DNA from 3 places in the Bradyrhizobium paxllaeri genome. Region 3 is predicted to be linked to each of the others. Evidence: predicted binding sites of a transcription regulator. Region 3 holds the regulator's gene; each other region holds the start of a gene.
What was found. The regulator LexA, encoded in region 3, represses DNA repair genes until DNA is damaged. The targets are predictions, from matches to a motif close to TGTTCNNNNTGTGTTCNG.
Positions count from the first base shown of each region.

Region 1 (10,374 bases), 110 kb from region 3:
GGAAGCAGGCGCGAACGCGCCCTCAAGGAGTCGTCTGCAAGCGACGTTTGAGCGGATGTGAAAACGTCGTTCGCAGGATTAACCATACGACATGTATGCCGGCAAAAATTGGACCGAAGCGCGTCTGCTCATTGGCGCGGACAGGTTGCTATTTCGACAGCGATGCGGCGACGTGTAGCGCGGAATACGTTCTCGATATGCGCGAGAGATGACGCGAATGCGTTAGATCGAGATTGCGTTCGCGCATGCGAATGTTGGTGCGCACCAGCCTATCCACGTCATTGCGAGCGCAGCGAAGCAATCCATTGTCACCTCATGCGCGGAAAGATGGATTGCTTCGCTACGCTCGCAATGACGGGTGGAGATAGTTTTGCGATCATGCGACACATTTGCTGACGATCGTATCACCTGCGTTTGCGAACGTGGACGTTGATGTCGAGATCGATATCGCTGACGCAGGTCTGCGTCGTACGGTGCGAGCCGCCCTCGTGCCAGCGGCCTGCGCGCAGGCGGGCGTCGCTGACTTCGGCGAGTTTCAGGCAGCGCCATTGCGGCAGCGGGCCACTGCTCTCGCCGGCGAACTGCCAGGCCAGCACGACCTCTTCGCCGCGTTTGTTGGTGCCGATGATATGCGGGCAGAGTTCGCGGTTGCGGCCGCCGTAGCGGCAGACGATCTGATGCTCGCCGAGGATGGCATTGCGGAAGATTGTGTACGCGGCGCTTTGCATTGCTCGGTGTGCCATCTAGGATTGCGCGGCATGGACTGTATAACCATAACGAATGACTTTGTTTCCCGAGAACCGCAAACATGGCTTCCAGACGCAATCGCCCGATCAACTTGCCGGCGCCATATCTCAAGCGCATCTGGCTCGAACCCTCGCGCATCACGAACCGCGAGGCCTATCCGTTTTGCTTGCCGTTATTGCACGACGATTTCGAGCTGAGCTTCAACCGCGCGATCACCATCATCGTCGGTGAGAACGGTACGGGCAAATCCACCTTGCTAGAAGGCATCGCTGTGCTTGCCGGCTATGACGAAGCTGGCGGCGGCAAGGGCTACTTGACGGTCGACCACTCATGGGCGTTGGAGAAAATGGGTGGACAATTGTCGAAAGCGTTGCGGGCGAGTTGGCTGCCCAAAATTACCAATGGCTGGTTCTTCCGCGCCGAAAGCTTTTTCTCGGTCGCCCGATACTTAGACGAGATGGCCCAGAAATATCCGAGAGGAGGAGGCCCCCCACCTGACTTCCTCTCCCATTCCCACGGCGAAGGCTTTCTGCGCTTCTTCGAGGAGCGCTGCCAGAAGCAGGGCATCTTCATCTTCGACGAGCCGGAATCCGCGCTGTCACCCGCGCGCCAGATCGAGTTTCTGAAACTGATGCGGCGGATGGACGAGATCGGCCATTGCCAGATCATCATGGCCACGCACGCGCCGATGCTGATGGCGTACCCGAATGCGACACTGCTGCGGCTAACGAAATACGGGCTGGAGCCGGTGAGCGTGCGCGAGACCGATCACTACAAGGTCATGCGCGAGTTTTGTGATGACCCGGACGGATTCGTGCAGGCGGCGATCGAGGAGTGAGAACATTCTAATGGATATCGCGGAACTACAAAGAATATTGTCAGACCGTGGCGTGAGATCGCGCGCGTTTAGCATCGAGGGAATTGGGGCCGACGACGAGCAATATCGATTGGAAAGAGATGGGGTCGTTTGGCGTACCTATTATTGCGAGCGCGGAAATTTGAATGCTGTTCATGAATTTCCTGATGAAGACGAAGCGTGCCGTTATTTTCTCGAGATGCTTCTCAATGATCCGACCACGCAGCGGTGACGATCGAAGTCTGTAAGGATGGGTAGAGCGTAAGCGAAACCCATCATTCTGCATCGCACGGCTATCCTGATGGGTATCGCTGCGCTCCACCCATCCTGCACAACGGCAGACTTTGTCGCAGGGTGAGGCAACCACGACGGGCCCGGTTGTGCTATTATATCGGCCGAACAAGGGAAAACAGGGAGGACGCCATGCCTCATACCCTGGTGCCCAGCGATCGCGTCGAGCGTGTGAACGTGTACGGCCGCGACGGCACAAGACTTGGCTCGATTGAGCGGCTGATGCTCGACAAGGTGAGCGGAACGGTTGCCTACGCCGTGATCAAGACCGGCGGACTGCTCGGCAGCCACCATCATTGTCCGATCCGCTGGGACGCCCTCCGATTTGATCCCGCGCGTCAGGCCTACCAATCCGACGTGACGCTGGAGGATCTGCGCACGGGTCCATCCGAGCTCGATGAAGAAGCCTTCGATTGGGGTGATCGCTCAAGGCCTCATCCGCATTACTGGACGGTGTAGAACGGCATTTGCGGCTGCGGGCTTCTGAGTTCCCAAGCGGCGCGATGCGGCCCTCGTTCGCGCCGTAAAAGCGCGATCGGTATCGCTTCCGGCGGACAACGTCGCTCCACCCATCCTGCATTACCGCCTCCCGGCAGCGCCACGAACCAGCCTTCTTTGGCACGAAAATGCGGTACGCTATTCGCCAACGCGCGCCGACGCGGGGCCAACGAAACATTGGGGAAACGACATGAGAGTGACGATTGCGAGGGCGGGCGCCGTGGTGATGGCGCTGGCGGTAATGGGGACAGCCTGGGCGCACGGGCCGACCCGCCAGAAGGTGCGGGAGTCGATCGAGATCAACGCGCCGCCGGCCAAGGTGTGGGCGGTGATCGGCAATTTCCAGGACATGAGCTGGCTGCAGCCGGTCAGCAAAACCGAGGGTGCGAAAGGCAACGCGATCGAGGCCACGCGGCGATTGACGCTGGCGGGTGGCGCGACGGTCGATGAGGAACTCTACAAATACGACGCCGAGAAGATGACCTATTCCTATCGGATCACCGCCGTTGACGTGAAGGTGCTGCCGGTCACCAACTATTCGTCCACCCTGACGGTCACGCCCAGCGCCGACGGCAAGGGGAGCAGCCTGGAATGGGCCGGCGCATTCTATCGCGGTTTTCCGAACAACGACCCGCCGCCGGAACTGAGCGACGAGGCCGCGGTGAAAGCAGTGAGCGGGCTCTATCGCGCGGGCCTCGAGGCGCTGAAGAAGAAGGTCGAGAGCGGAAGCTGATCGTGCGGGCCGTGGTTCTGGCGGCGCTCGCCGCCGGCATCGGCTCCGCCTTGGCCGGGCAAGGTTGGGCCGAAGAGGCGTTCGTCACCAACCAGCTCAGCGAAAACCTGACGGTCGTGGATCTCACATCCTTGCAGCCGGTCGCGACCATCGCGATCGGCGGCAAGCCGGCGGGTGTCGCCATCACGCCGGACGGACGCTTCGCCTATGTGACGAGCCCGGACACCAAGGCGCTGACGGTGGTCGATGCCGCCGCACGCCGCGTCGTCGGCAAGATCGACGTCGGCGGCGGTCCGCTCGGTGTCGCCGTGACGCCGGATGGCGCCACCGTCTATGTCGCCGACTGGTACGCCGCTTCGGTGCGGGTGGTCGATCCCAGGGAGCAGCGTGTGATTGCAAACATCACGGTCGGCGCCTCGCCGTCGGGGCTTGCAGTGACGCCGGATGGTCGGCTGCTGCTCTCCGCGGACCGCGATGCCGACAGCGTGTCCGTGATCGATACCGCCTCGCGCGAGCGGCGCGCCACCATCAAGGTCGGAACGCGCCCGTTCGGCATAACGATCGATGCCGAGGGCCGGCACGCCTACACCGCCAATGTCGGATCGAACGACGTCTCGGTGATCGATATTGAGCAGGCCCGAGAGATCGGCCGCGTGAAGACGGGCTTGCGCCCCTATGCCGTCGCGCTGGCCCAGGGCCGTGGCTTCGTCACCGACCAGTATGACGGCACCGTCACCGTGTTCGATCTCGCAACGCTGTCGCTGGTCAAGCGCATCACCGTGGGCGATTATCCGGAAGGGATCGCGGCGACGGCGGATGGGCGGCGCGTTATCGTGGCAAATTGGGAGAGCAACTCGATCAGCGTGATCGATGCCGTCGAGCTGAAGGTCGTAGGTGAGATCAAGGTCGGCGACGGGCCAAGGGCATTCGGGGCGTTTCTCAGGCGGTAGAGCCCCGGTCGGCGCCCATTAATATTTCGGAACACGCATGAGCAGTCATCGATAATCCGAACGCGGGAGACGAACGAATGGACATTCGATCGACACTGACCGAGCTATGCACGGCCTTCAACGCACATGACCTTGATCGCATCATGACGTTCTTTGCTGACGATTGTGTCCTGGAAATGCCGAGGGGAAGCAAACCTTGGGGTTCTCGTTTCGAGGGAAAACAGAACGTACGAGAAGCATTGGCAATACGCTTTGAAGGCTTGCCTGATGTCCACTACGGCAACGATGAACATTTTGTGGATTCGGCTACCGATACTGGCATCTCTAAATGGACCCTCACAGGCACCACCCGCGAGGGAGCGAGAAAAGAGGTCCAAGGTTGTGACTTCTACACGTTTCGCAACGGCAAGGTAATCCGCAAGGACTCATATTGGAAGATCGTGGAGTAAGAGTCCGAGGTAGGGCTGGAGGGTGGTAGAGCGAAGCGACTGCCGCGTGCGGCGACAGCCCACCCGACCCATTCCGATTGTGTAATACACAAATTGGAGGTCAAAGTTCGTTGCAGCTTGCTGTACTATGGTCATAGTTAGCTAAGCAAAAGCTCACTCCGCCGCCTCACTCGCTCCCGCGCTCTTCCTCGGTTTCCCATCCGCCTTCTTCAGCACCGGGGCCAGGAATTTGCCCGTGTAGCTCCGCGGCGCCTTGACGATATCCTCCGGCGGGCCCCAGGCGACGATTTCGCCGCCGCCATCGCCGCCTTCGGGGCCGAGGTCGATGACCCAGTCGGCAGTTTTGATGACTTCGAGATTGTGCTCGATCACGACGACCGTGTTGCCCTGGGCGACCAGCTCGTGCAGCACTTCGAGGAGCTTTGCGACGTCGTGGAAGTGCAGGCCCGTCGTGGGCTCGTCGAGGATGTAGAGCGTGCGGCCGGTGGCGCGCTTTGAGAGTTCTTTGGCCAGTTTGACACGCTGGGCTTCGCCGCCGGACAGCGTCGTCGCCTGCTGGCCGACATGGATGTAATCCAGGCCGACGCGGTGCAGCGTCTTGAAGGTTTCGCGGACGCGGGGGACGGCCTTGAAGAATTCGGCGGCTTCTTCCACCGTCATGTCGAGCACGTCCGAGATCGACTTGCCCTTGAACAGGACTTCGAGCGTCTCGCGGTTGTAGCGCTTGCCCTTGCAGGTGTCGCAGGTGACGTAGACGTCGGGTAAAAAGTGCATCTCGATCTTGATGACGCCGTCGCCCTGGCAGGCCTCGCAGCGGCCGCCCTTGACGTTGAAGGAGAAGCGGCCGGGCTCGTAGCCGCGCGCCTTGGCTTCGGGCAGGCCGGCGAACCATTCGCGGATCGGCGTGAACGCGCCGGTATAGGTCGCCGGATTCGAACGTGGCGTACGGCCGATCGGTGACTGGTCGATGTCGATGATCTTGTCGATATGCTCCAGCCCCTCGATGCGGTCGTGCGGCGCCGCGCCTTCGCTGGCGTTGTTGAGCTTTCGCGCAATCGCCTTGTAGAGCGTGTCGATCAGCAGCGTCGACTTGCCGCCGCCGGAGACGCCGGTGACGCAGGTGAACAAGCCCAGCGGAATTTCCGCCGAGACGTTTTTCAGGTTGTTGCCGCGGGCGTTGACGACCTTGATGGTGCGGCGATGGTTCGGCGGCCGGCGCTCGGGGATCGCCACCGACAACTCGCCGGTGAGATATTTGCCCGTCAGCGATTTCGGATTCTTCATGACCTCGGCCGGCGTACCTTGCGCCACGATGTGGCCGCCATGCATGCCGGCGCCGGGGCCGATGTCGAGCACGTAATCCGCGAGGCGGATCGCGTCCTCGTCATGCTCGACCACGATCACGGTATTGCCGAGGTCGCGTAGCCGCTTCAGCGTTTCCAACAGCCGCGCATTGTCGCGCTGATGCAGGCCGATCGAGGGCTCGTCCAGCACGTAGAGCACGCCGGTCAACCCCGAGCCGATCTGCGAGGCGAGGCGGATGCGCTGGCTCTCGCCGCCGGATAGCGTGCCGGAGGAGCGGGAGAGGGTGAGGTAATTCAGGCCGACGTCGAGCAGGAAGGACAGCCGCTCGCGGATCTCCTTCAGCACGCGCACGGCGATCTCGTTCTGCTGGGCGTTGAGCGCCTTCGGCACGCTCTCGAACCATTCACCGGCGCGCTTCACCGACAATTCGGAAATCTCGCCGATGTGCTTGCCGCCGATCTTGACGCAGAGCGACTCCGGCTTGAGGCGATGGCCGTTGCAGCCCGCGCAGGGAATGTCGGAGAAATACTTTGCCAGCTCCTCGCGCGCCCACTCGCTCTCGGTCTCGCGATAGCGGCGCTCGAGATTGGTGATGACGCCCTCGAACGGCTTCTTGGTGTCGTAAGAGCGGACGCCGTCCTCATAGGAGAATTTGATCTCGTCGTCGCCGGAGCCGTGCAGCAGCGCTGCCTGCGTCTTCTTCGGCAGGTCCTTCCACTTGGTGTCGAGCGTGAACTTGTAGAATTTGCCGAGCGCCGTCAGCGTCTGGATGTAATAGGGCGAGGACGATTTCGCCCAGGGCGCGATCGCACCCTTGCGCAAGGTCAGCTCCTTGTCGGGAATGACGAGATCCTCATCGATATGCTGCTCGACGCCGAGGCCGCCACAGGCGGGGCAGGCGCCGTAGGGATTGTTGAACGAAAACAGCCGCGGCTCGATCTCTGGGATAGTGAAGCCGGAAACCGGGCAGGCGAATTTTTCCGAGAACAGAATGCGCTCGGGCCCGCTCTTGTCGTGAATCTTCGCCGTCTTCTTGTCGGACTTCTTCTCTTCCGCCGCGCCCGCCGGAGCATCGGCATATTCGATCACAGCCAGGCCCTCGGCGAGCTTCAGCGCCGTCTCAAAACTTTCGGCGAGGCGCTGGCCGAGATCCGGGCGGACCACGATGCGGTCGACCACGACGTCGATATCGTGCGGGAATTTCTTGTCGAGAACAGGCGCGTCGGAAAGCTCATAGAACGTGCCGTCGATCTTGACGCGCTGAAAACCCTTCTTGAGCCATTCGGCGATCTCTTTCTTGTATTCGCCCTTGCGGCCGCGCACGACCGGCGCCAGCAGATAGAGGCGGGTGCCTTCGGGCAGCGCCAGCACGCGGTCGACCATCTGCGAGACGGTCTGACTTTCGATCGGCAGGCCCGTGGCCGGCGAATAGGGCACGCCGACGCGCGCCCACAACAGGCGCATATAGTCGTAGATCTCGGTGACGGTGCCGACGGTCGAGCGCGGGTTCTTTGACGTCGTCTTCTGCTCGATCGAGATCGCCGGCGAGAGGCCGTCGATCTGGTCGACATCCGGCTTCTGCATCATCTCCAGAAACTGACGCGCATAGGCCGAGAGCGATTCGACGTAGCGCCGCTGGCCTTCGGCATAGATGGTGTCGAAGGCGAGCGAGGATTTGCCGGAGCCGGAGAGGCCGGTGAACACGACCAGTCTGTCGCGGGGAATCTCGAGATCGACGTTCTTGAGATTGTGCTCGCGCGCTCCACGAATGGTGATCGCACGCGACGCGGAGCCGGCGTTCTGTTGGCGCTTCGCCCTTAGCACTTCGTCCATATCGGCATTTCCAGGCGCGCAGGTCGCGCGCCACGTTGGGCGCGCATTGCCGGAGCGAACCGGGATCAGGCGCCGATGATTGAAAGTCGGAACATAGGAAGAACGATGGGGAATATCCAGTGCCGAGCGCGAATCATCAACGGATTGTTTTCGCCGAGATATTTTTGGCAGCAGCAGTCAGCAGTGCCGCGCAAAAAAAGGCCGGCGCAAGGCCGGCCTTTTCTCGATCTTGGGAACTCAGGTGATGCGGGGATCAGTACCGCGCGACCGTCGGACCGCCGAAGCGGTAGTTGATGCGGGCGGTGACGATGTCAGCGTCCTGCTTGATGTCGTCGTTGCGGGTGTTGATGCCCCCGACGACGGTACGGAAGTTGTAGTTATTGGTGCCCATGAACAGATGGTTATATTCGACGCCGAACGACCAGTTCGGAGCGAAGGCGTATTCCACGCCAGCGCCAACCGTGCCACCCCAGCGGGTCTGCTCGGAGCGATCGAACACCGTGCCGAAGAACACGCTTTCGTAGCGGTTGTCGGTCACCGCAGCACCGCCCTTGACGTAGAACAGGACGTTGTTGGCGGCGTAGCCGACCTGGCCGGTGAACAGGCCGAATGCGTCGATCTTGGTGCGGTTGCTGGCGAACGGCGCAATGGCGTTCGAGCCACTGAAGTCAGCCCAGTTGCCCTGCGCTTCGAGACCGAACACCCAGTTGCCGGCCTGCCAGCGATAGCCGACCTGACCACCGATCGTGCCGCCGTCAGCGTCGTGGCATCCTTCGGAAGTCGGCGCCACCGGAACGCCGCCAATTGCGGTGTTGGTCCAGCAGTTGTGGCTCGTGCCCCAGCCGCCGTTCGCGCCGATGTAGAATCCGCTCCAGTCATACACAGCCGCGACCATCGCGGGCGCCTTGGTGTAAGGCCGGGCAGCAAGGTCGGCGGCGATCGCGGGCGCCATCCCAAGCGCGATCAAACCGGTGGTGGTCAGCAGAATCTTTTTCACGTTCTTTTTCCTTTCGCGGCCCAACGCAACAATTTCCTCAGCCGTCAATTTGAGGTTGCTTCGTCATATAGCGCGATGTTCCCGCAAATTGCTGTCGCCGAAAAACCACATCCGCGGCAAATGTGGGCATTATGCAACCATAGCTGGTGCCGACCTTGTCGGGGTACAACCAAACAAAAAGGCCGGCGCGAGGCCGGCCTTTTCATCTTCGGTGAAGGCGTAGATCAGTACCTCGCAATCACCGGGCCACCCCACCGGTAGTTCACACGCACGGTGACGAGATCGACGTCCTGGCGGATGCGATCGCTGCCGAAGGCGAGTCCCCCCACAGTGATGAAGTCGTGGGTGCGGTCCTGCATGAACAGGTGGTTGTATTCAATGCCGGCCGACCAGTTGGGGGCAAAGCCGAATTCGAGGCCCGCGCCGACTACGCCACCCCAGCGGGTGTCGTCACCGGTGGTGGCAACCACGGCGCCCGTGGCAGTATCACGGATGCGGAAACGATCCCCCGTAACGGCCGCACCGCCCTTGACGTAGAACAGAACGTTATTGGCGGCCCAACCGACCTGGCCCGTGATCAGGCCGAACGCATCAATGCGCGACTCGTTGCGGAGCGTCGGATCGAACAGGCTCACATTGTTGCCCTGGAAGTCGGCCCAGTTGCCCTGGCCTTCAAGACCGAACACCCAAGTGCCGGCCTGCCAGCGATAGCCGAGCTGACCGCCGGCGGTGCCGCCGGTTGCATCGTGACAGCCTTCGGGGAAGGCCGGAACGATAGGACCGATGCCGTCGTTGGTGAGATCCCAGCACTTGCGGCTCGAACCCCAGCCGCCGTTGGCGCCGATGTAGAAACCGCTCCAGTCATACACCACGGCGACCGGCGCCGGCGGCGCCTTGGTATAGGGGCGCGCCGCAAGGTCGGCGGCGGCCGCAGGCGCAGCAAACGCGATGAGAGCAACCGTACCTAACAGAAACTTCTTCATCCTCTGATCTCCAGCTCTTGCCCGCTTCCCGTTGGTCCCGAAGCGTTGCCGTGATGACGCGAACGCCCGCGCCGATGGGTAATTCTATATCGCGACTCGCGCGAAAATGGCGTGTCCCGGGTGCAACAGGTGAGAGCCAAGTTATATGCACAACACCATGATTACGCTGGTATAATTGGAACCGAAAAGGGGGCTTTCGGGTTCCATTTCGGCTCTCCGTGGGTTCCCGGAATTCGCTTGGCGGTTGTAACGTCGCGGCCAGGCCCTAGTGGGTGTTGGCGGGAACAAAGCTGGAACGCGCGTCCGGGCGATGCTATATGTGGATAACCGCCGGCTTGGCGAGGGATCGCCAAGTCAGCGGGGCCTGCGAGCGTATAGGGTCCGGTTCGGATGTCCAAAGCGGACAGGCGACAGGTCAAGCGGCAGGTCAAGAATTGAAGAACGTCCGGCGACAGCCGCCGGGCCAGTGATTTTTGCCGGCGATATCGAGTGGAGAGCGGCGATGGCGGGAAGTGTGAACAAGGTGATTCTGGTCGGCAACCTCGGCAAGGATCCGGAGATCCGGCGTACACAGGACGGGCGGCCGATCGCCAATCTGAGCATCGCGACCTCGGAGACCTGGCGCGACAAGGGCACCGGCGAGCGCAAGGAAAAGACCGAGTGGCACCGCGTCGTGATCTTCTCCGAACCGCTTTGCAAGATTGTCGAGCAGTATCTGAAGAAGGGCGCCAA
Region 1 is NZ_CP042968.1:4,488,184-4,498,557, reverse strand. It holds gene LMTR21_RS21480 (hypothetical protein) at 405-728, opposite strand; gene LMTR21_RS21475 (AAA family ATPase) at 809-1,585, shown strand; gene LMTR21_RS21470 (hypothetical protein) at 1,596-1,835, shown strand; gene LMTR21_RS21465 (PRC-barrel domain-containing protein) at 2,027-2,353, shown strand; gene LMTR21_RS21460 (SRPBCC family protein) at 2,583-3,125, shown strand; gene LMTR21_RS21455 (YVTN family beta-propeller repeat protein) at 3,128-4,075, shown strand; gene LMTR21_RS21450 (nuclear transport factor 2 family protein) at 4,153-4,524, shown strand; gene uvrA (excinuclease ABC subunit UvrA) at 4,678-7,662, opposite strand; gene LMTR21_RS21440 (outer membrane protein) at 7,916-8,659, opposite strand; gene LMTR21_RS21435 (outer membrane protein) at 8,884-9,642, opposite strand; gene LMTR21_RS21430 (single-stranded DNA-binding protein) at 10,145-10,374, shown strand, end outside.
Region 1: a site for LexA is predicted at 7,750-7,767, ahead of uvrA (excinuclease ABC subunit UvrA). Genes of this name have one in related genera too.

Region 2 (10,374 bases), 1.4 Mb from region 3:
CGCGGACCAGCGCCCAGACCAGGCGATGCATCAGCGGCTCCTTCGCGCCGAGCAACTGCGCATGACGCATCGCGCGCCGCATGATCCGGCGCAGCACATAGCCGCGGCCCTCGTTCGACGGCAGCACGCCGTCGGCAATCAGGAACGACGACGCCCGCAGATGGTCGGCAATGACGCGGAACGACGCGATGTTGTCCTTCCCGGGACCGTGCCCAAGCGCCGAGCCCGTCGCGTCGATCAGGTTGCGGAACAGGTCTGTCTCGAACACGCTTTCGACGCCCTGCAGGATGCAGGCCATGCGCTCCAGCCCCATGCCGGTGTCGATCGAGGGACGCGGCAGCGGCACCCGCTCCTCCTTCGTCACCTGGTCGAACTGCATGAACACCAGATTCCAGAATTCGAGGAAGCGGTCGCCGTCCTCCTCCGGGCTGCCGGGAGGTCCGCCCCAGATATGTTCGCCGCGATCGATGAAGATCTCGGAGCACGGACCGCACGGACCGGTATCGCCCGCCGCCCAGAAATTGTCCGAGGTCGCGATGCGGATGATGCGGTCGTCCGAGAAGCCGGCGATCTTCTTCCAGTAGCCCGCTGCCTCATCGTCGTCGTGGTAGATGGTGACGAGCAGCTTGTCCTTCTTCAGCCCGAAATCCTTGGTGACCAGGTTCCAGGCGAGCTCGATCGCACGCTCCTTGAAGTAGTCGCCGAAGGAGAAGTTGCCGAGCATCTCGAAGAAGGTGAGATGGCGCGCGGTATAGCCGACATTGTCGAGGTCGTTGTGCTTGCCGCCGGCGCGCACGCATTTCTGCGCGGTGGTGGCGCGCTGATAGGAACGCTTCTCGATCCCCGTGAAGACGTTCTTGAACTGCACCATGCCGGCCGCCGTGAACATCAGCGTCGGATCGTTGCGCGGCACCAGCGGCGACGAGGCCACGATCTCGTGGCCGTTCTCCTTGAAGAAGTTCAGAAAGGTCGACCTGATGTCGTTGACGCTGCTCATGTTCATCCAATCGGGCAAAGGGCCGGATCAGGCGGCAACCAGCCTTTTAACCTTCCGGCGGAACGCTTTTAGACAAGGCGGCCTGCGGTGTCCAGAAACTGTGCAGGCGGATCATAGGCTTGCCGCAGCACACAAGATGGACACGCACATCCCGTTGATAATGCTGCGGCTGCGTTGACAGGCTTGGCAGGCCTGTGTTTTCCTCTTATCTGTAAGGCGTCACGTCGGGAGAGATCGGCTTCAGCGCCGGCGCCGAAGGAGCAACCGCCCCGGAAACTCTCAGGCAAACGGACCGCGTGACGAAATAACATCTGGAAAGTGACGCCGGGCGGCATGCCCAGGGCGTCCGCCGACGGGATAATACTCTCAGGCACAGCGACAGATGGGGCTTTCTTGGGGTTTTCGGAGGCTGGTCTCCGGAACCCATGAGGGCCTAACGAATGCTGGCACGCGACGAATCTCCCCTCAAACGCACCCCGTTGCACGCGCTCCATGTGGCGCGCGGCGGCAAGATGGTTCCGTTCGCGGGCTATGAGATGCCGGTGCAATTCCCGGCCGGCGTGCTGAAGGAGCACCTTCACACGCGAAGTGCCGCCGGCCTGTTCGACGTCTCCCATATGGGCCAGCTCGCGCTGCGGGCGAAATCCGGCAAGGTCGAGGACGCGGCGCTGGCGCTGGAGCGGCTGGTGCCGCAGGACATCGTGGCGGTGCCGCCGGGACGGCAGCGCTACGCCCAGTTCACCAACGAAGACGGCGGCCTTCTCGACGATCTGATGGTGGCCAATTTCGGCGACCACCTGTTTCTGGTGGTCAATGCCGCCTGCAAGGCCGAGGACGAGGCGCACTTACGCGCCCATCTCTCCGAAGCTTGCGTCATCGATTCGCTGGCCGATCGCGCGCTGATCGCGCTGCAGGGGCCGAAGGCGGAAACGGCGCTGGCGAAACTTGGCACCGACGTCACCGCCATGCGGTTCATGGATGCCGGCCCGCGCCAGGTCGCCGGCCTCGACTGCTTCGTCTCCCGCTCCGGCTATACCGGCGAGGACGGTTTTGAGATTTCAGTGCCGGCCGCGCAGGCCGAGACGCTGGTGGCGGCGCTGCTGGAAAACGCCGACGTGCTGCCGATCGGACTCGGCGCCCGCGACAGCCTGCGGCTGGAAGCCGGGCTTTGTCTTTATGGCCACGACATCGACACCACGACGACGCCGGTCGAAGGCGCGCTGGAATGGTCGGTGCAGAAGAGCCGCCGCAACGGCGGCGCCCGCGCCGGCGGATTTCCGGGCGCGGACAAGATTCTCGCCCAGTTCGAAACCGGCGCACCGCGCCGCCGCGTCGGCTTGCTCGCGCAAGGCCGCGCGCCGGTGCGCGAGGGCGCGCTACTGTTCGCCGATAGTGCCGCGGGCGAGCCGATCGGCAAGGTTACCTCCGGCGGCTTCGGGCCGAGCCTGAATGCGCCGGTTGCGATGGGCTATCTGCCGACATCGCTCGCGGCAAACGGCACCCAGGTTTTTGCGGAAGTGCGCGGCCAGCGGCTGCCGCTGCAGGTCGCTGCCATGCCCTTCGTTCCCAACACTTACAAACGCTAGAGGAAGTTTCATGACCACGCTGTTCACCTCCGACCACGAATGGCTCCGCATCGAGGGCGATGTCGCCACCATCGGGGTCACCGACTACGCGCAGTCGCAGCTCGGCGACGTCGTGTTCGTCGAACTTCCGAAGGTCGGCCGCGCCCTGAAGAAGGCCGAAGCCGCCGCGGTGGTCGAATCCGTGAAAGCCGCCTCCGATGTCTACGCGCCGATCTCCGGCGAGGTGATCGAAGTCAACGAGGCGCTCGCCGCCGAGCCCGCACTGGTGAATTCCGACGCCGGCGGCAAGGCCTGGTTCTTCAAACTGAAGATCGCGGACAAAAGTGAACTCGGCGGCCTGATGGATGAAGCCGCCTACAAGGCCCATACGGCGTGAGGAAGATGAACCGCTCCGCCACCACACACTCACTGTCATCGCCCGGCTCGACCGGGCGACCCAGTACGCCGCGGCTTTTCGGCCTAATCGCTGATTTCCCGGCGTACTGGATCGTCCGCCTGCGCGGACGATGACACCGAATTTGCAGATTCCAGCGAGGCACCCATGAACGCGCCGCTCAAGACATCAGCCGCAGCCGCCACCGATTTCGTGCGCCGGCATATCGGCCCCTCGCCCCGCGACATCCAGTCCATGCTGGACAGCGTCGGCGCGAGCAGCCTTGCCGAGTTGATGAGTCAGACGTTGCCCGGCTCCATCAGGCAGAAGTCGCCGCTGGATCTGGGCCCGGCATTGAGCGAAACCGAGGCGCTGTCGCATATGCGCGAGCTGGCCGCGCAGAACGAGGTGTTCACCTCGCTGATCGGCCAAGGCTATTCCGGCACCATCCTGCCGGCGGTGATCCAGCGCAACATTCTGGAGAACCCGGCCTGGTACACGGCCTACACGCCGTATCAGCCCGAGATCAGCCAGGGCCGGCTGGAGGCGCTGTTCAACTTCCAGACCATGATCTGTGATCTCACCGGGCTCGACGTCGCCAACGCCTCGCTGCTCGACGAGGGCACCGCCGCGGCAGAAGCTATGGCGCTCGCCGAGCGCGCATCACAGGTCAAGACCAAGTCGTTCTTCGTCGATTCGGAAGTGCACCCGCAGACGCTCGCGGTGCTGCGCACCCGCGCCGCGCCGTTGGGCTGGACTCTCGTCGTCGGCGATCCCCTCGCCGATCTCGACAAGGCCGACGTGTTCGGCGGCCTGCTGCAGTACCCGGGTACATCAGGCGCGGTGCGCAACCTGCAGCCGGCGATCGCGGCGCTGCGCGCCAAGGGCGCGATCGCGGTCGTCGCCGCCGATCTCCTGGCGCTGACGCTGATCGCCTCGCCGGGCGAACTCGGCGCCGATATCGCCATCGGCTCGGCGCAGCGGTTCGGCGTGCCGATGGGTTACGGCGGCCCGCACGCGGCCTATATGGCGGTGCGCGACGCGCTGAAGCGCTCGCTGCCCGGCCGCATCGTCGGTCTGTCCGTGGATTCGCGCGGCGCGCCGGCCTATCGGCTCGCGCTGCAGACCCGCGAGCAGCACATCCGCCGCGAGAAAGCCACCTCCAACATCTGCACCGCGCAGGTGCTGCTGGCGGTGATCGCCTCGATGTACGCGGTCTATCACGGCCCCGAAGGGCTGACGCATATCGCGCGCACCGTGCACCGGCGCGCGGTGGTGCTGGCAGCGGGCCTGCGCAAGCTCGGCTTTGCATTGAAGAGCGAGGCGTTCTTCGACACCGTGACGGTGGATGTCGGGGCCAAGCAGGGCGAGATCGTCCTCCGGGCGCATGCCGAGAAAATCAATCTGCGCCTGGGCGACGGCACGCTCGGCATCGCGCTGGATGAGGCCACGACGCCTGATACCGTCGAGGCGGTGTGGCGCGCCTTCGGCGGCAAGCTGTCCTATGCCGAATTCGAGATGACCGCGCGCGAGGCATTGCCCGCCGCCCTGAAACGCGACAGTGCGTTTCTTACCCATCCCGTGTTCCACACGCACCGTTCCGAGACCGAGCTGCTCCGCTACATGCGCAAGCTCAGCGATCGCGACCTCGCGCTCGACCGCGCCATGATCCCGCTCGGCTCCTGCACGATGAAGTTGAACGCGACCACGGAAATGATCCCGCTGACGTGGCCGGAGTTCGGCTCGCTGCATCCGTTCGCGCCATCCGAGCAGGCCAAGGGTTATCACGTGCTGTTCAGGCGGCTCGAAAAAGCGCTGTGCGACATCACCGGTTATGACGCGATCTCGCTGCAGCCGAATTCGGGCGCGCAGGGCGAATATGCCGGGCTCTTGGCAATCCGCGCCTATCACGCGGCGCGCGGCGAGCCGCACCGCAAGGTGTGCCTGATCCCCTCCTCCGCGCACGGCACCAATCCGGCATCCGCCCATATGGTCGGCATGGAGGTGGTGGTGACCGCCTGCGACGCACGCGGCGACGTCGACGTCGACGACCTCCGCGCCAAGGCGGAGAAGCATTCGAAGAATCTCGCCGCCGTGATGATCACCTATCCCTCGACGCACGGCGTGTTCGAGGAGCACATCACCGAGATCTGCGACATCGTCCACAGCCATGGCGGCCAGGTCTATCTCGACGGCGCCAACATGAACGCGCAGGTCGGCCTGTCGCGACCCGGCGATTACGGCGCTGATGTCAGCCATCTCAATCTGCACAAGACGTTCTGCATCCCGCATGGCGGCGGCGGCCCGGGCATGGGCCCGATCGGCGTCAAGGCGCATCTGGCACCCTACCTGCCCGGCCATCCTGCCACGGATGGCACCGCGCCGGCCTCCGTCGGTCCGGTGTCGGCGGCGCCGTTCGGCTCGGCGTCGATCCTGACCATCTCCTACATCTACATTTTGATGATGTCAGGCGAAGGCCTCACGCGCGCCACCGAGATCGCGATCCTCAACGCCAACTACATCGCTGATAGACTCGATCCGCACTTCCCGGTGCTTTACAGGAACGCCAAGGGCCGCGTCGCGCATGAATGCATCGTCGATCCCCGCGCGTTGAAGACGACCAGCGGCGTCACCGTCGACGATATCGCAAAGCGGCTGATCGATTACGGCTTCCACGCGCCGACCATGAGCTTCCCGGTGGCGGGCACGCTGATGATCGAGCCGACCGAATCGGAATCGAAGGCCGAAATCGATCGCTTCTGCGATGCCATGATCGCGATTCGAAGCGAGATCACGGAGATCGAAATCGGCCGCTGGAAGGTTGAAGCCTCGCCGCTCCGCCACGCCCCACACACCGTGCACGACATTGTCGATGATGCATGGAATCGTCCCTATGGCCGCGCCACGGGTTGTTTCCCCGATGGCGTCTCGCGCACGGACAAATACTGGAGCCCGGTCGGGCGCGTCGACAACGTCTATGGCGACCGCAATCTGGTGTGCTCATGTCCGCCGGTGGCGGACTACGCGCAAGCGGCGGAGTGACGGGCGAAAGCCCGTCATTCCGGGGCGCGCCTTAGCGCGAACCCGGAATCTCGAGATTCCGGGTTCGCATCTCCGATGCGCCCCGGAATGACAGCGCAACAATACGACAGGATGGGTAGAGCGAGAGCGAAACCCATCACGGCTATCACCGCAGACGCGGCACAATGATGGCGCTACGGCGCGACCAGGACTTGATCCCATCGCCACAGATGATCGTTGGTGAGCCTGGTGCCGCCCCACCAGCGATCGATTCGGGTTGTGACGGGAAAAATCCTCCTTGTGGGCGACGATGGCTTTGCCGAACTCTGTCAGCGAAAGCTCGCTCCGCTTGTAGGCCTCGTCCCGGGCCCTGTAGTTATCTCGTCTGGTCGTGCGCAGTTCATCATCGAGGCCGGCCACGGCTGGCATCGGGCCGTGCGCAAGGCCCTCCAGCAAATTGCCGAGTTCAAACTCGCCGAATACATAGGTGTGACGAAGTTGCCGGAGATGGAAAAGCGCATTGGTAAGTGAATATCCCCTCGCGATCATCTCCAGCATCCGCATTTCGCTGGCGCCAAGCCCGGTCGATGCCGATGGCAGTTCTTCAAGCATATCCACCAACACTTGCTTTAGCAGCGGCAACGCGCTCAAATCAGTTCGCAGCAGATCGAAGCAGGCTAGCGGCGTGGGCGATCGCCAAGCCTGCCAGGCGGCGCTCGCTGTCGCCAATTCCTTTTCCGTGACGTCAACGGCCGGCGGGTCCCACCGGCCAAATTTTTCGAGCCCGATCATCTCCAGATCGACAAGACGCAGCTTCAACCTGCCAACGGTTTCCGGATAAGAGCGGAAATAATCGAGCAGCCAGATCAGTTTCAGTTGCGCTTTCGGCCGCACGTCAAACCATAGTTCGACGGTTTCGTATTGCTGGCAGAATTCAGCCAGGCTGAGATCACGGTACTTCCTGCTTTTGCTCTGTTTCCACTGACCACCGCCCCAGTCCGACCAGTGTGTGGCTCCCTCGTGGCTGTGGCTTGGAGTGCGGGGACCGAGGTGGGCTGCGAGTGCATCCGGCGAGGGTTGCGGTCCCCAGACGAAGTCGAAGAAAGCCAGATCCAGCGCGAGGTCAGCGAAGTCATCCCTTGTAAAGTCCGGCATCAGCCAGCCGGTCAGGATCAGAGGCTTCATTGCATTCTCCGACGATACACAAAAACAAAACGGGCGCTGAAGACGTCGGCAACTCAACGTCTACAGCACCCGTCCGTCACGTTTCAGGCCTTAACCCCTGAAGCGTTTCTGAAACTTATTCGTCGTCCGCCGGCTCCTCGCCGTCGGCGTCGCGCTCGGCGGGACCGGCGAGGATCTGCTCGGCGATCAGGCCGGAGTTCTGGCGGATCGCCAGCTCGATCTTGCCGGTCATGTCGGGATTGGCCTTGAGGAACGCCTTTGCGTTCTCGCGCCCCTGCCCGAGCCGTTGGCTGTCATAGGAGAACCAGGCGCCGGACTTTTCGACGATGCCGGCCTTGACGCCGAGGTCGAGGATTTCGCCCATCTTGGAGACGCCCTCACCATACATGATGTCGAACTCGACCTGCTTGAAGGGCGGCGCCAGCTTGTTCTTCACCACCTTGACGCGGGTAGTGTTGCCGACGACCTCGTCGCGCTCCTTGATCGCGCCGATGCGGCGGATGTCGAGGCGGACAGAGGCGTAAAATTTCAAGGCGTTGCCGCCGGTGGTGGTTTCCGGCGAGCCGTACATCACGCCGATCTTCATGCGGATCTGGTTGATGAAGATCACCATGGTGTTGGACTTGTTGATCGAGGCGGTGAGCTTGCGCAGCGCCTGGCTCATCAGCCGCGCCTGCAGGCCCGGCAGCGCATCGCCCATCTCGCCCTCGAGTTCGGCCTTCGGCACCAGGGCCGCCACCGAGTCGACCACCAGCACGTCGATCGCGCCCGAGCGCACCAGCGTGTCGCAGATTTCCAGCGCCTGCTCGCCGGTGTCGGGCTGCGAGATCAGGAGTTCGTCGATGTTGACGCCGAGCTTGCGGGCATAGACCGGATCGAGCGCGTGTTCGGCGTCGATGAAGGCGCAGATGCCGCCCTTGCGCTGTCCCTCGGCCACACAATGCAGCGCCAGCGTGGTCTTGCCGGAGGATTCCGGCCCGTAGATTTCCACCACCCGCCCCTTCGGCAGCCCGCCGACGCCGAGCGCGATGTCGAGCCCGAGCGAGCCCGTCGACACGGTCTCGATGTCCATCGAGCGGTCGTTCTTGCCCAGCTTCATCACCGAGCCCTTGCCGAACTGGCGCTCGATCTGGGAGAGCGCGGCGGACAGGGCCTTGGTCTTATCCATGGAGGATCCTTCAACGATACGCAGGGCAGTGGCGGACATATTACGTGCTCCTTATGGCGGGGATTCGCGAGCGGGACAAACGGCGGCGAGAGGCTTTTTTTGGTGCTATTTCGTCTAGGAATCTCGTACCACGTTTGTTCTATGTTCGCAATATGTTCTTTTCGCCCCTCGGGCGCCGTCCGTATTTAGACATCGCTATCCTAAGTTGAACTATTGCGGATTTGCTCTCCTTCCGGGAAAAACATCAAGCATGCCGCCCACTAGCGGTTTTCCCCCCGAAAGCCCGGACAAAAGCCCCCGGCACCATTTACCGGGGTCAGTTCGTTGGCCCGTCTTGAAAGACGGAGTGGCCGGTTTCGGCCAGCACCGCACCCGCACCAGCCCTTGGTCACGAAAACAGAAAGACCCCGATCAGCAAGCCTGCTGCAAATGCCCAGAGACCTAATGTGCAAGCTGAGACAATGCGGACGAGAATACGGAGGTCCTGTGGGATCTCGTGGGATCGATCCATCATGGCAGCCGTCTTCCCTGAGCCAGCAATTGCTGGGGTACGATCCCGGCCGCCCGGCCCCGCATTAGATCGCAATTCCGGTCCCGTCTGTCCGGCTTCCGACATTGTCGCTTTCGCTGACCTTGATTTGAACTGGGGAGTAGCCGGATTCGGCCAGCACCGACCCATGGCGGTCCGTATTTTAGCTTCACGATCCCGACCAGCCACTGCAACGTACCCTCTAACGCCGAGATCGAACTCATGGACAACAAAATCAATGAATGCGTCAGGCGGGGTGGTCCGGGACGACAAGCAAAAATCAGATCATGACGGACATCCGGAGGCCGCCTCAAATTGGCAGCCTCTTTCATTACGAGCCCTCTCCTCTGCGAGTAGTCCTGTGAGAGTTGGGGCGGCATATCCGGATAGAAGGACAGGGGCACCGTCCGTATTCCGAGGCCGTGTCCCAGTCTAAAGTTAACTCGCGCTGCGTACACAAGTGGACAGAACTGCACCCGCCTGTGATCCATTATGAATCATCACCGCACGGTGTTTGGCTTCTATCGGTGATGAGAACGCCTCATTGCGCTCCCGCCTTCCTCCCAGTGGAAAGGAACAGCGCATGCGAAAGCGTCGCCGTTTCACACAGACATCAACGCTAGAACAGCGACTGGCCGAAGATACGGCTCAGTTGCACGCGCAGGCTGAGACGCTCGAACCAGGCCTCGCCCGGGACAATGTCCTGCGCCGAATCCGGCAGAACGAAACCGCTATACACATCAGCGAATGGTTGGCTTCGCCCGGTCTGAAAGCCCCGATCTGAAGAAGGCCGCCTCAGGCAAGTACTGTGCGAGGACGGCGCCGGCGTGATCCGGCAGCCTCGCTTCGCAAGCCGTGGTCCGCCTGCACGCAAAAATGAAAGGGCCGCCTCGCAGGCGGCCCCCAGCCGGTACAAATTGGTTCGGGATGAAAAGCAGCCCCGGCAACAGCCACCATAGAACTTTTGAAGGGCACTGGGGATTCCGTAACACCACGGAGTTTTCATACCCGAAGCCTAGGGAGCATTCTGGTTGCATTTTGCCGCATGCTCGCCCCATGAGAACGACGCCTCCTTCCGGCCGCCCAGCCCCAACTACGCAAATATACGGAAGTGACCCGGCCCTGGAGGCCCGGCATATTTCTCGCCCATGGGCCGACACATCCTGTTCAAATGTCCGCGGCTGGGCACCAACGTTCAGCATTGGCTTCCGGCGACCGCCCCGGAGGACGGGCCCAATTCGTATGTGTCCGTCCTCTGCCTGGCCTGCACCCGGCTTCATTTCATCCACAAGGAAACCGGCAAGCTTCTGAGCGAGGGCTGACGGTCGGAACTGGCCGGACCGCCCCGTTCCATTGCCGCCACGGGCCCGAACGGGGCGATCGTGTGTGGCACGCCCGCCCTAAGTTCACTTTTGTACTTTTTCTCCGGAACGGATTCCGCCGCAGTGCGTAATCGCATCGGGTGCAGCGCGAAGAGTAGTAACGGGGAACCAGTATTGTGCCGGGAAAAAAATA
Region 2 is NZ_CP042968.1:3,192,680-3,203,053, reverse strand. It holds gene alaS (alanine--tRNA ligase) at 1-997, opposite strand, end outside; glycine riboswitch at 1,212-1,302, shown strand; glycine riboswitch at 1,303-1,389, shown strand; gene gcvT (glycine cleavage system aminomethyltransferase GcvT) at 1,438-2,583, shown strand; gene gcvH (glycine cleavage system protein GcvH) at 2,594-2,959, shown strand; gene gcvP (aminomethyl-transferring glycine dehydrogenase) at 3,125-5,998, shown strand; gene LMTR21_RS15085 (hypothetical protein) at 5,957-7,162, opposite strand; gene recA (recombinase RecA) at 7,278-8,369, opposite strand; gene LMTR21_RS15075 (hypothetical protein) at 9,443-9,643, shown strand; gene LMTR21_RS15070 (hypothetical protein) at 10,358-10,374, shown strand, end outside.
Region 2: a site for LexA is predicted at 8,473-8,490, ahead of recA (recombinase RecA). Genes of this name have one in related genera too.

Region 3 (10,374 bases):
AGACATTTGAGCCGGCGCAGCAGTTCGCTGCGCCGGGTCATCTCGGCTTCCGCAGGCATTGGCTCCGCTGCGGCCGCCTCCTGCGCGAGCGCATCGAGCCGATCGCGCACCAGCATCAGCCGCGCGTGCTCGGACCTGATCTCGCTCAGCATCCGCGGCGGCACCGCCTGGCCTTGCCAATCCCGCTGCGTTGCCAGCCAGCTCAGCCAGTCGCGCCGCCGCGGGTTCCCGACCGCCATGCCCCGCAGCCGCAGCAGTGCCTTGATCCGGTTGGTGTGCGCGGTTTGCTCCTTGATCAGCCGGTCGCGCTCGCGGCTGCCGCGGCGCGCGTCCTCCTGTTCGGCGGCAGGCACCCGGACGATCCGCACCACCCGCGGCTCGCCGCGCAGATACGCCATCAGCGTGCGCAGCATCCGCTCGCCATCGATCCGGTCGGTCTTCACCCGCCGCGCCCGCTGATCCACCGCAATGCTGGCGGGATCAAACACGTAGTTCGTGATGCCGGCCGCCAGCAGAAGCCGGTGCAGCCAAAACCCATCGTAGCCCGCCTCGTAGCAGCTCGCCACCGCCGGAACGCCTCCCAGCGCTCGAGCCGCCCGCTCCCGAACCCGACCCACCAACGCCAACAGCTCGGCATGATCGCCACCCTCCAGCTTGTGGTGCGATATCTTGTCCTTGTCCGGGCTGTGCAGCGCGACCCGCCAGCTCCGCTGGCTCAGTTCGATTGCAACGAAAATTGTGCCAATATGGCCGGCGGTGGGCGTGGCTACGGTGGATGCTTGCATCTGACTCTCCGAGGGGTTCGAGTGTGGAAACCCAAACCTTATCGGAAAGGCCACGCTCACCGCCTCATGGAATCTACGATTTAGGATCGTATTCATGCAGCGTGCGACCGACGATATCGTCTCCGGCATCATGGGCCGATGGGCGGCGGCATTCACCCGGCTGGATGCCGAGGCACTCGCATCGCTCTATTCGAAGAACGCGTTCTTCTTTGGCTCGAACCCGAATTTCTATCGCGGTCGTGACGGCGTGCAGACCTATTTCGAGGGCCTGCCGCGGTGGCAGTCGCCATCCGTTCAATTCACCGATGTCCGAACCGCGCAGGCCGCTCCCGACCTGATCAATGTCGCCGGCACGGCGTCGTTTTTCGTGGAAGAGGGCGCCGAACCGCTGACGGTGAAGATCACCTGGGTGATCGTCCGCGAAGACGGCGATTGGAAGATCGTCAGCCACCACGTCTCGTCGAAGACGCCGCTGATCGAGGCGCGTGCGGACGCCATCTAGTTAGTGCCAAGCGTCACAAGCGGCTGAAAGGGCCGATCCTCGCTCGATCGGCCCTTTTAGTCAGATCTACAGCGCAGGCTTGAGCGGTGTCCAATTCCATTGCGAATGGTATGTGCCTTCAGGGGTGGTCGCTGCCGGGGTTTGGATCATCATGCCCCCATAGGGGGCGTGGTCCACATGCGCTGCCCTGGACAGGTGTATCGCGCATGAACGCATGTTGCCGCCGAGCATGGCATCCTGGGCCTGCGCGACTTCCCTTTCTGCCGTGAACTTGCCCGGACTATCGGCCATGGCTTCGGTCGCGGATTCGGTCTTCTCGAGGTTCGCGCTGCTGCAGCCTGTCGTTTGCGCGGCGTAGGCGGGAACGACGGCAAAGGCTACGGCGGCCATTGCGGCTGCTCCGAATAGCTTCTTGAGCATGTTCTTCCCTATCTGTTTTGAACAGACTCAGCGTCATTGCTGAATGCTGCGAGGGCATGATCGCCGATCCGCGAAATCGTTCGAATGAATTCCGCGCGATTCAGTTGTGATAAGCGCGCGGTGCAATCGTCTTATGCAAGGAGATGTTTTTTCATTACGGGTTCGTAATGAATTTCTCACGGTGGCGATTTACATGCTGATGCCGATTTGAACGCCGCGCGCGATCTCGCATTTGTTCGGCGCTGCGGCATCGTTGTCGTGATGGCACGTCGTCAGATTCTTCTCACTAGCAACCGCGGCAAATGTTCCGCAGCGATCTGGCAAGCTGGGCATCCTCTGACGTCATTGGTTCGTAGGGCTTTTGCTGTGCGGCCTGTTGTGCCTCTTGCGCCTTTTGCCGGGCCACCCGCGCCGCTTCCTGGCGCTGATAGCACGCTTCGCGCTCGGCACGCGTCTCGATGAAGCGGCATTGCTCGGCGGCCTCGGCGGTGGAAACCCAAGCGGTCATCACCGCAGCGAATGAAAGGCTGGCTGCAAATTTCATGTCCGCATTTTCCCTCAAGTCATGGCTCGATCGACTGTACAGGGAAACGATGCGCGCGCCGAGCATGCTCGGCCGAATGTCGGGGAATCTCTAACGCAGGTCGATCAATGCCGGCGGGATGGCTCCGGTGATATCAGATGTGTCATCGGAGAGGCGCCAAGCCGCTACTCCGAAGCATGCCGTGAGCATCAGAGCAGTCACAAGCAGAAGGGTGCACGAAAACTGGCTCACATCATACCCCGCAACCCGCCTCGATTTGCAGAGAGCACGTCCAGCCGAGTCGGAAAATGCAGGTGGGCTGACTTAACGGCGGTTTTCCACGACGGACGAAACGCCTTTTTTGTTGCGAGCCGATTGGAAAGGTCCCCGGGGGGCCACGGTTCGCGGATGAGTTCACACCCTAGATGTCATAATACAAATGGAACTCGTATGGATGAGGACGCAGCCGGATCGGATCGACCTCTTTCTTCCGCTTGTAGTCGAGCCAGGTCTCAATCACGTCGGCCGTGAACACGTCGCCGCGGAGCAGGAAGGCGTGATCGCGCTCGAGCGCGTCAAGCGCCTGATCCAGTGATCCCGGTGTCGACTTCACGTCCTTCGCCTCGGCGGGCGGCAGGTCATAAAGATTCTTGTCGATCGGACTGCCCGGATCGATCCGGCTGGTGATGCCGTCGAGACCCGCCATCAGCATCGCGGCAAAGGCCAGATAGGGATTACACGAGGGATCCGGCGAGCGAAACTCAACCCGCTTTGCCCGCGGGTTCGGCGAATACATCGGAATCCGGCAGCAGGCCGAGCGATTGCGCTGGGAATAGACCAGATTGATCGGAGCCTCATAGCCGGGCACCAGACGCCGGTAGGAGTTCGTGGTGGGCGCGCAAAGCCCGCACAACGCCCACGCGTGGGTCAACAGGCCGCCGATGTAGTAGCGGCCGAGCTGGCTCAACTCGGCATAGTCGCCCTTGTCGTAGAACAGATTGGTCTCGCCCTTCCACAGCGACTGGTGAACGTGCATCCCCGAGGCGTTGTCCTCGAACAGCGGCTTCGGCATGAACGTTGCGGTCATGCCGTGCTCGCGGGCGGTGTTCTTCACCACGTATTTGTAGATCATCAGATTGTCCGCCATGCGAGTGAGCGTCGTGAAGCGCATGTCGATCTCGTTCTGGCCGCCGGTCGCGACTTCATGGTGATGGGCCTCGATCTGTATGCCGAGCTGTTCCATCGTCAGCACCATGTCCGTGCGGAGAGCCTGCATGCTGTCCGTCGGCGGAACCGGAAAATATCCCTCCTTCGGGCGCGGCTTGTGGCCCAGATTCGGCTCTTCCTCCTTGCCGGTATTCCAACTGCCTTCGCTGGAATCGATTTCGTGGAAGGCGTAATTGATGCCTTGTCCGTAGCGCACATCGTTAAACACGAAGAATTCTGCCTCCGGGCCGAAGTAGCTGGTATCGGCGTGGCCGGTGCCCTTCAGGTTGGTTTCGGCCTTCTGGGCGATGTAACGGGCGTCACGGCTATAGGGCTGACCGGTCACGGGATCCCTGATGTTGCAGATCAGGACTAGGGTCGACACAGGGGAATACGGGTCGAGGAACGCCGTGGCCGGGTCCGGCACGACCAGCATGTCGCTTTCCTGAATTTCCTGGAAGCCTCGGATGGATGAGCCGTCGAATCCAATGCCTTCGCTGAGAGCATCGATACTTGCTGCACTGGGTGGGACGGAAAAATGCTGCCACACCCCAGGCAAATCGGTGAAGCGCAGATCGATCATCTGCACCTTCTCGTCCTTGATCGTCTTCACGAGATCTTCAGCTGTCGCACACTTCGGAAACATGGCTTCACTCCTGTGATGGAGAGGCGCATCTTGGACGTGCCGCCAATCAGCCGCGACGAAGCGGCTTGCGACCGGTCCTGTCCACGTTCTGCATTGCCGCGCAGATAGCCTCAGCTCTGGTGAGGCCCGCGCATGATCTTCATCGCGTCTTCGATATGCCGCCAGGTTTTGGCCAGCTCGACCTCGCCTTTTGCCTCGAGCTCGATGGCGTTCTGGGCGGCTTCCGCAATGGCCTTGGGGCCATGTGCTTCCAGCAACTGCCGCGCATAGTTGTGGATTTCGATTTCTCGCATGGCGTCATGCTCCTCTCGTTCCGAGCGCAACCGTGAATTCCAGTCGAGCCGAGAGCCGTAGACGTTGACACCTGTCGTGCGCGCACAATGTGCATCCTGCTGCGGCGCACTTGCAAGAGCGCTTTTCGGGCGATGGGCTGTCGGAATTGGACGGCGGCTCCGGGTCAAGAGTCAGCCGCGCCTAACAGCCCCGGCAAATGCCGCGCATGGATTCTGCGAACTGGGCATCTTCCGGCGCCATCGGCTCTTACGGCTTTGGCTGCTGCGCAACCTGCTGGGCTTCTTGCGTCATTTGCCGGGCGGCCCGCGCGACCTCCTGGCGTTGGTAGCATGCCCCGTTCTGCTCGCGCCTCGATGAAACGGCATTGCTCGGCTGCCGTCGCGGGGGGCATCGCGAAGGCAAATGAATCCGGATAGCCCTCGAAAACTGTAGCGCCAGTCGACGTGCGTTTCTTCAGGATTCTGCATCCGTTCTGCTAGCACCCTGGATGCAGCGTCCGGTAGTCTTGCGGCCCGCACGAGATCGTAGGGTGTAAGTACGCGTGACGGAGCAGGGCGAGACGTCTGGCCGGAAGCGCGGTTACGCCGGGACCTGGCCGCCGCGCGCCGCGGCGCCGGTCGGCGGCATTCTGCCATCGCGCCCCGCATTCTGGCCGCCGCTGATCGAGGCCCTGCACGCATGGGCGCGCGCGGAAGCCGGCGCTGGGCGGCTGCTGCCCTGGGTGCCGGTGGCGTTCGGAACCGGCATCGCGTTTTACTTCGCCGCCGATCACGAGCCGGTGCTGTCGGTCGCCGCCATCGTGGCGGTCGCGCTTGGCGCGGTGGCCGTGCTGTTGCGGCGGCAGAAATTCTTTCCGGTCGCAGTGATGATCGCCGCCGTCGCGGCGGGCTTTGCGATCGCAACGTGGAAGACCGCGCGGGTCGCGCATGGCGTGCTGGCGCGGCCGATGTTTTCGGTGTCGCTGACCGGGTTTGTCGAAACGCGTGACATCCGCGAGCGCACTGACCGTTTTGTGCTGCGCGTCGTCACCATGGAGAGCGCACGGGGAAGCACAAAACTCGAGCGGGTGCGGCTGTCGGTGAAGAAGGGGACGGCGCCGCCGGTCGGCAGCTTTGTCGAACTGAAGGCTCGGCTGTTGCCGCCGCTCTCGCCGGTGCGGCCGGGCAGCTACGATTTCAGCCGCGACATGTTTTTCGCCGGCATCGGCGCCTCCGGCTTCGTGATGGGCGCGATCAAGACCACCGAGCCGCCGGAAGCCGGCGGGCTGCGCCTGCGCTATTCGGCGTTCATGCAGGGCCTGCGCGACACCATCGACGCGCGGATCAGGACCACGCTGGAGGGCGACAAGCGCGCGATTGCGACGGCGCTGTTGACCGGGCGGCGCGATGCGATCTCGCCGCCGGTGAACGATGCGATGTTCATCTCCGGCCTCGGCCATGTGCTGTCGATATCGGGCTATCACATGGCCGTTGTTGCCGGCGTCGTGTTCTTTGCGGTGCGGGCGCTGCTCGCGCTGTTTCCCGTGCTCACGGTCGGCTATGCCATCAAGAAATGGTCGGCGGCGGCAGCCCTCGCCGCCGCCGCGTTTTATCTGTTGCTGTCCGGCGCCGAGGTCGCGACGCAACGTTCTTTCTTCATGACGGCCGTGGTGCTGATCGCGGTCATGGTCGACCGCCGCGCGATTACGTTTCGCACGCTGGCGGTCGCCGCGCTGATCGTGCTGATGGTTGCGCCGGAAGCGCTGGTGCATCCGAGTTTCCAGATGTCGTTTGCCGCCACGCTTGGGCTGGTGGCGCTGGTGCAGTTCGGCATGCCGCGCCTGTTCGCGACCGCCGATCACACCGCAACCGCCCGCGCGGCGCTGTGGGGTGGCCGCGAGATCACCATGCTGCTGCTGGCTTCGCTGGTCGCGGGACTTGCGACCACGCCCTACGCGGCCTTCCACTTCCACCGGGTCACGCCCTATGGCGTGCTCGCCAATCTCGCGGCGATGCCGGTGGTGTCGGCGCTGGTCATGCCGATGGGGCTGCTCGGCCTTGTCGCGATGCCGTTCGGCTTCGACCGCCCGTTCTGGGCGCTCATGGGCGTCGGCATCGACTGGATGATCGCGGTGACGCAATGGGTCGCGGCATTGCCCGGCGCGGTCGGCCGGGTGCCGGCGTTCGGCATCGGCCCGCTGATCGCAGCGAGCCTCGGCATCATCCTGCTTGGCCTGCTGCGCACGCCGCTGCGCTGGTCGGGCGCCGCGCTGGTGCTCGCGGCGGCTCTGTGGGCGGCGAGGGCGCCGCAGCCGGATATCCTGATCTCCGCCGACGGCCGCCATGTCGGCGTCCGCGGCCAGGATGGAAGGCTGCATCTGATGCACGCGGCCAAGGGCTCTCGGGACGTTTTCCTCTTGAAGGAGTGGCTGGCGGCGGATGCCGATGCGCGCACCGCAGCCGATGCCTCGCTCACGTCAGGCGTCTCCTGCGATGATTTCGGCTGCGTGATGCCGTCCGCCGGCGGCGGCCTGGTCGCGCAGGCGTTCAGGCCCGAGGCCCTGGCCGACGATTGCGAGCGCGCGGCGCTGATTGTAACGCTGCGGCAGGCGCCTGCTTCCTGCGCGGCTTCCGTGATCGATGCCGAGCGGCTGCGGCGGCAGGGCGCCATGACGCTGCGGCGAGGCCGCGACGGATTTGTCGTCGAGGCGGCGAAACCGCGAGGGATCGACCGCCCGTGGTCGCCCGCCGTTGCGGACGCTGGTGAGGCCGACGCCAACGTTCTGGCCCCGCGCGTCGTGCCGCCCCGCGCCGTCGATGCGACGCCGGCCGAGGCGGACCTTCAGGCCGAGGAGTAGGGAACGTCAGTGCTCGTCGATGGGGGGGCTGGACGGATGGGCCGGTATCTCGAACGCGCCGAGGTGGAATTCTTCCGGTGCGTCGGGAGGTGACGGCAGGTTGACCAGCGTGAACGATGCGTCGGGAAATTGCTGCCAGACCGCAAGATCTTCGGCCGTGATCGTGAGCCAGCCGTATCTGAACATGTAACGTCCGGGCTCGGTGACGCGTCCAGCCCTTTGCCATGTAACCTTGTTGACCACCGGTTGCCCCCTCGGTGTCGGATTTTGAAAAACACATCACCATGATCCGCCGGCCTGAACCGGCGGATCGCATGCGCGTCTCGTCTATCCAGTCACGATCGAAGCGGCTGGACGCGCTTCCGTCACCTTTGGTGCACGCTCGCCACCGGTCTGAACCACCGGCAATTGCAGCACGGTCGCGCGCTGGCCTTCGCAAAGTTGCGTCACCAGCACATGGCTTCCATCGGGAAATTCGATCGCGTCATGATGACGGTCGGCGACTTCGGGTTCGATCTGATTGAACTTGCCGACCCGCCAGTCGGTGGTTCGCGTCCAGATCCAGCGGTTGTCGTATTTGACGTCCTCGGCGAACGCCAGTTCGGTGCCGGGAAGCATGCAGACCGCCACTGCTGGCTCGCGTTCCGACGCAAAGCCGCGGGTCGATGTACCGCGGAACGTCGTGGTGATCAGCGTCTCGCCGACCTGGGCAGGCCGGGTAGCCACAGCATGCAGGCTATAGTCACACATCGGATGGCTCCCTCATTTGAGATAGCTGACCCGTGTCTTTCAAGGAGGCACAGGCCCCTATCAGAGTGGACATGGCGCAGAGTCTTTTCTTGTTTCTGGGCAATTCTGCGACTGACCCACTGCGCCAAATTCACAAACGCGATAACGCGCATTGGTTCCACGCCCGCAGCAAAAAACCCCGGCCGAGGAACGGCCGGGGTTCTTACGGATGTCTGCAGGACGGCACATTGTTCAGTACTTGCGGTAAAGGCCGATCAGCCTGCCCTGAATCCGGACCCGGTTCGGCGGCAGGATGCGGACTTCATAGGCGGCGTTGGCAGGCTCCAGCGCGATGGAGGCGCCGCGGCGGCGGAAGCGTTTCAGCGTAGCTTCCTCCTCGTCGATCAGCGCCACCACGATGTCGCCGGTGTCGGCGGTCTCGTTGCGCTGAATCAGCGCCATGTCGCCGTCGAGGATGCCGGCCTCGACCATGGAATCGCCGCGTACTTCGAGCGCGTAATGCTCGCCCGAGCCGAGCATATCGGGCGGCACGCTGATGGTGTGGCTGCGGGTCTGCAGCGCCTCGATCGGCGTGCCGGCGGCGATCCGGCCCATCACGGGCACCGCGACCGGGCGATTGCCGTCATCCTCGGCGGCGGGCAAGCTCACTGTACGCTTGCCGAGCGTGCCTTCGATCACACTCGGCGTGAAGCCGCGGCGGCCATTGCCGGCAGCGGCGAGCTCCGGCAGCTTGATGACTTCGATGGCGCGGGCGCGGTTGGGCAGGCGGCGGATGAAGCCGCGCTCCTCCAGCGCCGTAATGAGGCGGTGGATTCCGGATTTCGAGCGCAGGTCGAGCGCGTCCTTCATCTCGTCGAATGAAGGCGGCACGCCGGCCTCTTTCAGCCGTTCATTGATGAAACGCAGAAGTTCATACTGTTTGCGCGTAAGCATCGCGAGCAATTCCCCGGTTGGCGTCGTCGTTTCGAATCTTCAGCGCCCAGATGGCGGGAGCGCCCAAACTCCCAGGCAGAGACACCAGCAGTCGAAACAAATCATGAACGGACACTATATGTTCGATATGTGTTCCGCAACCACTTAATTTCAGGTGAACGCGTCAAGGTTTCTGTCCGAGACGCGCCCTGTGGCGTCATTCCGGCAGCCGCAACAGCTCGCACGACGAGCCCTTGGGCGCCGCCGGCGCGAATGGCGGACGTATCACTAATGCCTGTGCCGCAGCGAGATTCCCCAAGAGCGAGGAGTCCTGATGGTTCACCGGCACAGCGATCAGCGTGCCGTCTTCGCGCGCCTCGAGGCGCGCGCGCAGATAATCCTCGCGCTGGTCGTTGGCGGCGAGGTCGCGGCCGAGCAGGGCGCTTTCTCTGACGTGATGGACGTGGTCGCGGCCCGATAATGCGCGAATCAGCGGCACCAGAAACAGGAAGCCGCAGACATAGGAAGAGACGGGATTGCCGGGCAGGCCGATCACCCGCATCGCGCCGAGCCGCCCGTGCATCATCGGCTTGCCCGGCCGCATCGCGATCCGCCAGAACGCCATCGCGACGCCTTCGGCCTCCAGCGAGCGCTTGACCAGGTCGTGGTCGCCGACCGAGGCGCCCCCCATGGTGATCAGGATGTCCGCGTCGGCCTCGCTGGCGCGGCGGATGCCTTCGGTGGTCGCGGCAACGGTGTCGGCGGCGATGCCGAGATCGACGACGTCGGCGCCTTCGGCGCGGGCCAGCGCCCGCAGGCCATAGCCGTTGGAATAGACGATCTGGCCGGGGCCGGGGTTTTCGCCGGGCATCACTAACTCGTCGCCGGTCGCGAGAACAGCGACCTTCGGGCGGCGGTGCACCGCAAGCTCCGGGTAGTTCATGCCGGCGGCGAGCGACAGGTCGCGGTCGCTGAGGCAACGCCCGCGCGTGAGCAGCACGTCGCCCTCGCGGAAGTCGACGCCGGCGGCGCGGATGTGCCGTCCCCGAACCGCGGCTTCCGTGATGGTGATGTGATCGCCGTCGGCTGCCGTGTCTTCCTGGATGATGACGGCGTCGGCACCGTCGGGGATCACGCCACCGGTGAAGATCCGTACCGCCTCGCTTTGGCCGACCTTGCGCTCGAACGGGCGGCCGGCGGCGACCTCGCCGATCACCTTCAGCCGCGCGCCGGCGCCGGCGGCATCCGCCGTACGCACCGCATAGCCGTCCATCGCTGACATCGCCTGCGGTGGCTGCGTCCGTCGCGCGGCGACGTCGCGCGCGAGGATGCGGTGGTGGGCGGCATCGAGGGCCACCATTTCTTCGGGCAACGCGTCAGCGCCGGCAAGGATCGCGGCAAGCGCATCGGCGACAGGCATCAAGGCCACGGGCAGACCTCCGTCAAATTCCAGCGCTAGATTCCAAGCGCAGTCAGTGCCCTGGCCACGTCATCCGTCGA
Region 3 is NZ_CP042968.1:4,595,834-4,606,207, reverse strand. It holds gene LMTR21_RS22000 (IS110 family RNA-guided transposase) at 1-785, opposite strand, end outside; gene LMTR21_RS21995 (YybH family protein) at 880-1,287, shown strand; gene LMTR21_RS21990 (hypothetical protein) at 1,354-1,707, opposite strand; gene LMTR21_RS21985 (hypothetical protein) at 1,994-2,317, opposite strand; gene glnA (type I glutamate--ammonia ligase) at 2,652-4,082, opposite strand; gene LMTR21_RS21975 (hypothetical protein) at 4,193-4,375, opposite strand; gene LMTR21_RS21970 (ComEC/Rec2 family competence protein) at 4,918-7,212, shown strand; gene LMTR21_RS21965 (hypothetical protein) at 7,219-7,398, opposite strand; gene LMTR21_RS21960 (hypothetical protein) at 7,540-7,962, opposite strand; gene lexA (transcriptional repressor LexA) at 8,194-8,895, opposite strand; gene LMTR21_RS21950 (molybdopterin molybdotransferase MoeA) at 9,092-10,303, opposite strand; gene LMTR21_RS21945 (HAD family hydrolase) at 10,330-10,374, opposite strand, start outside.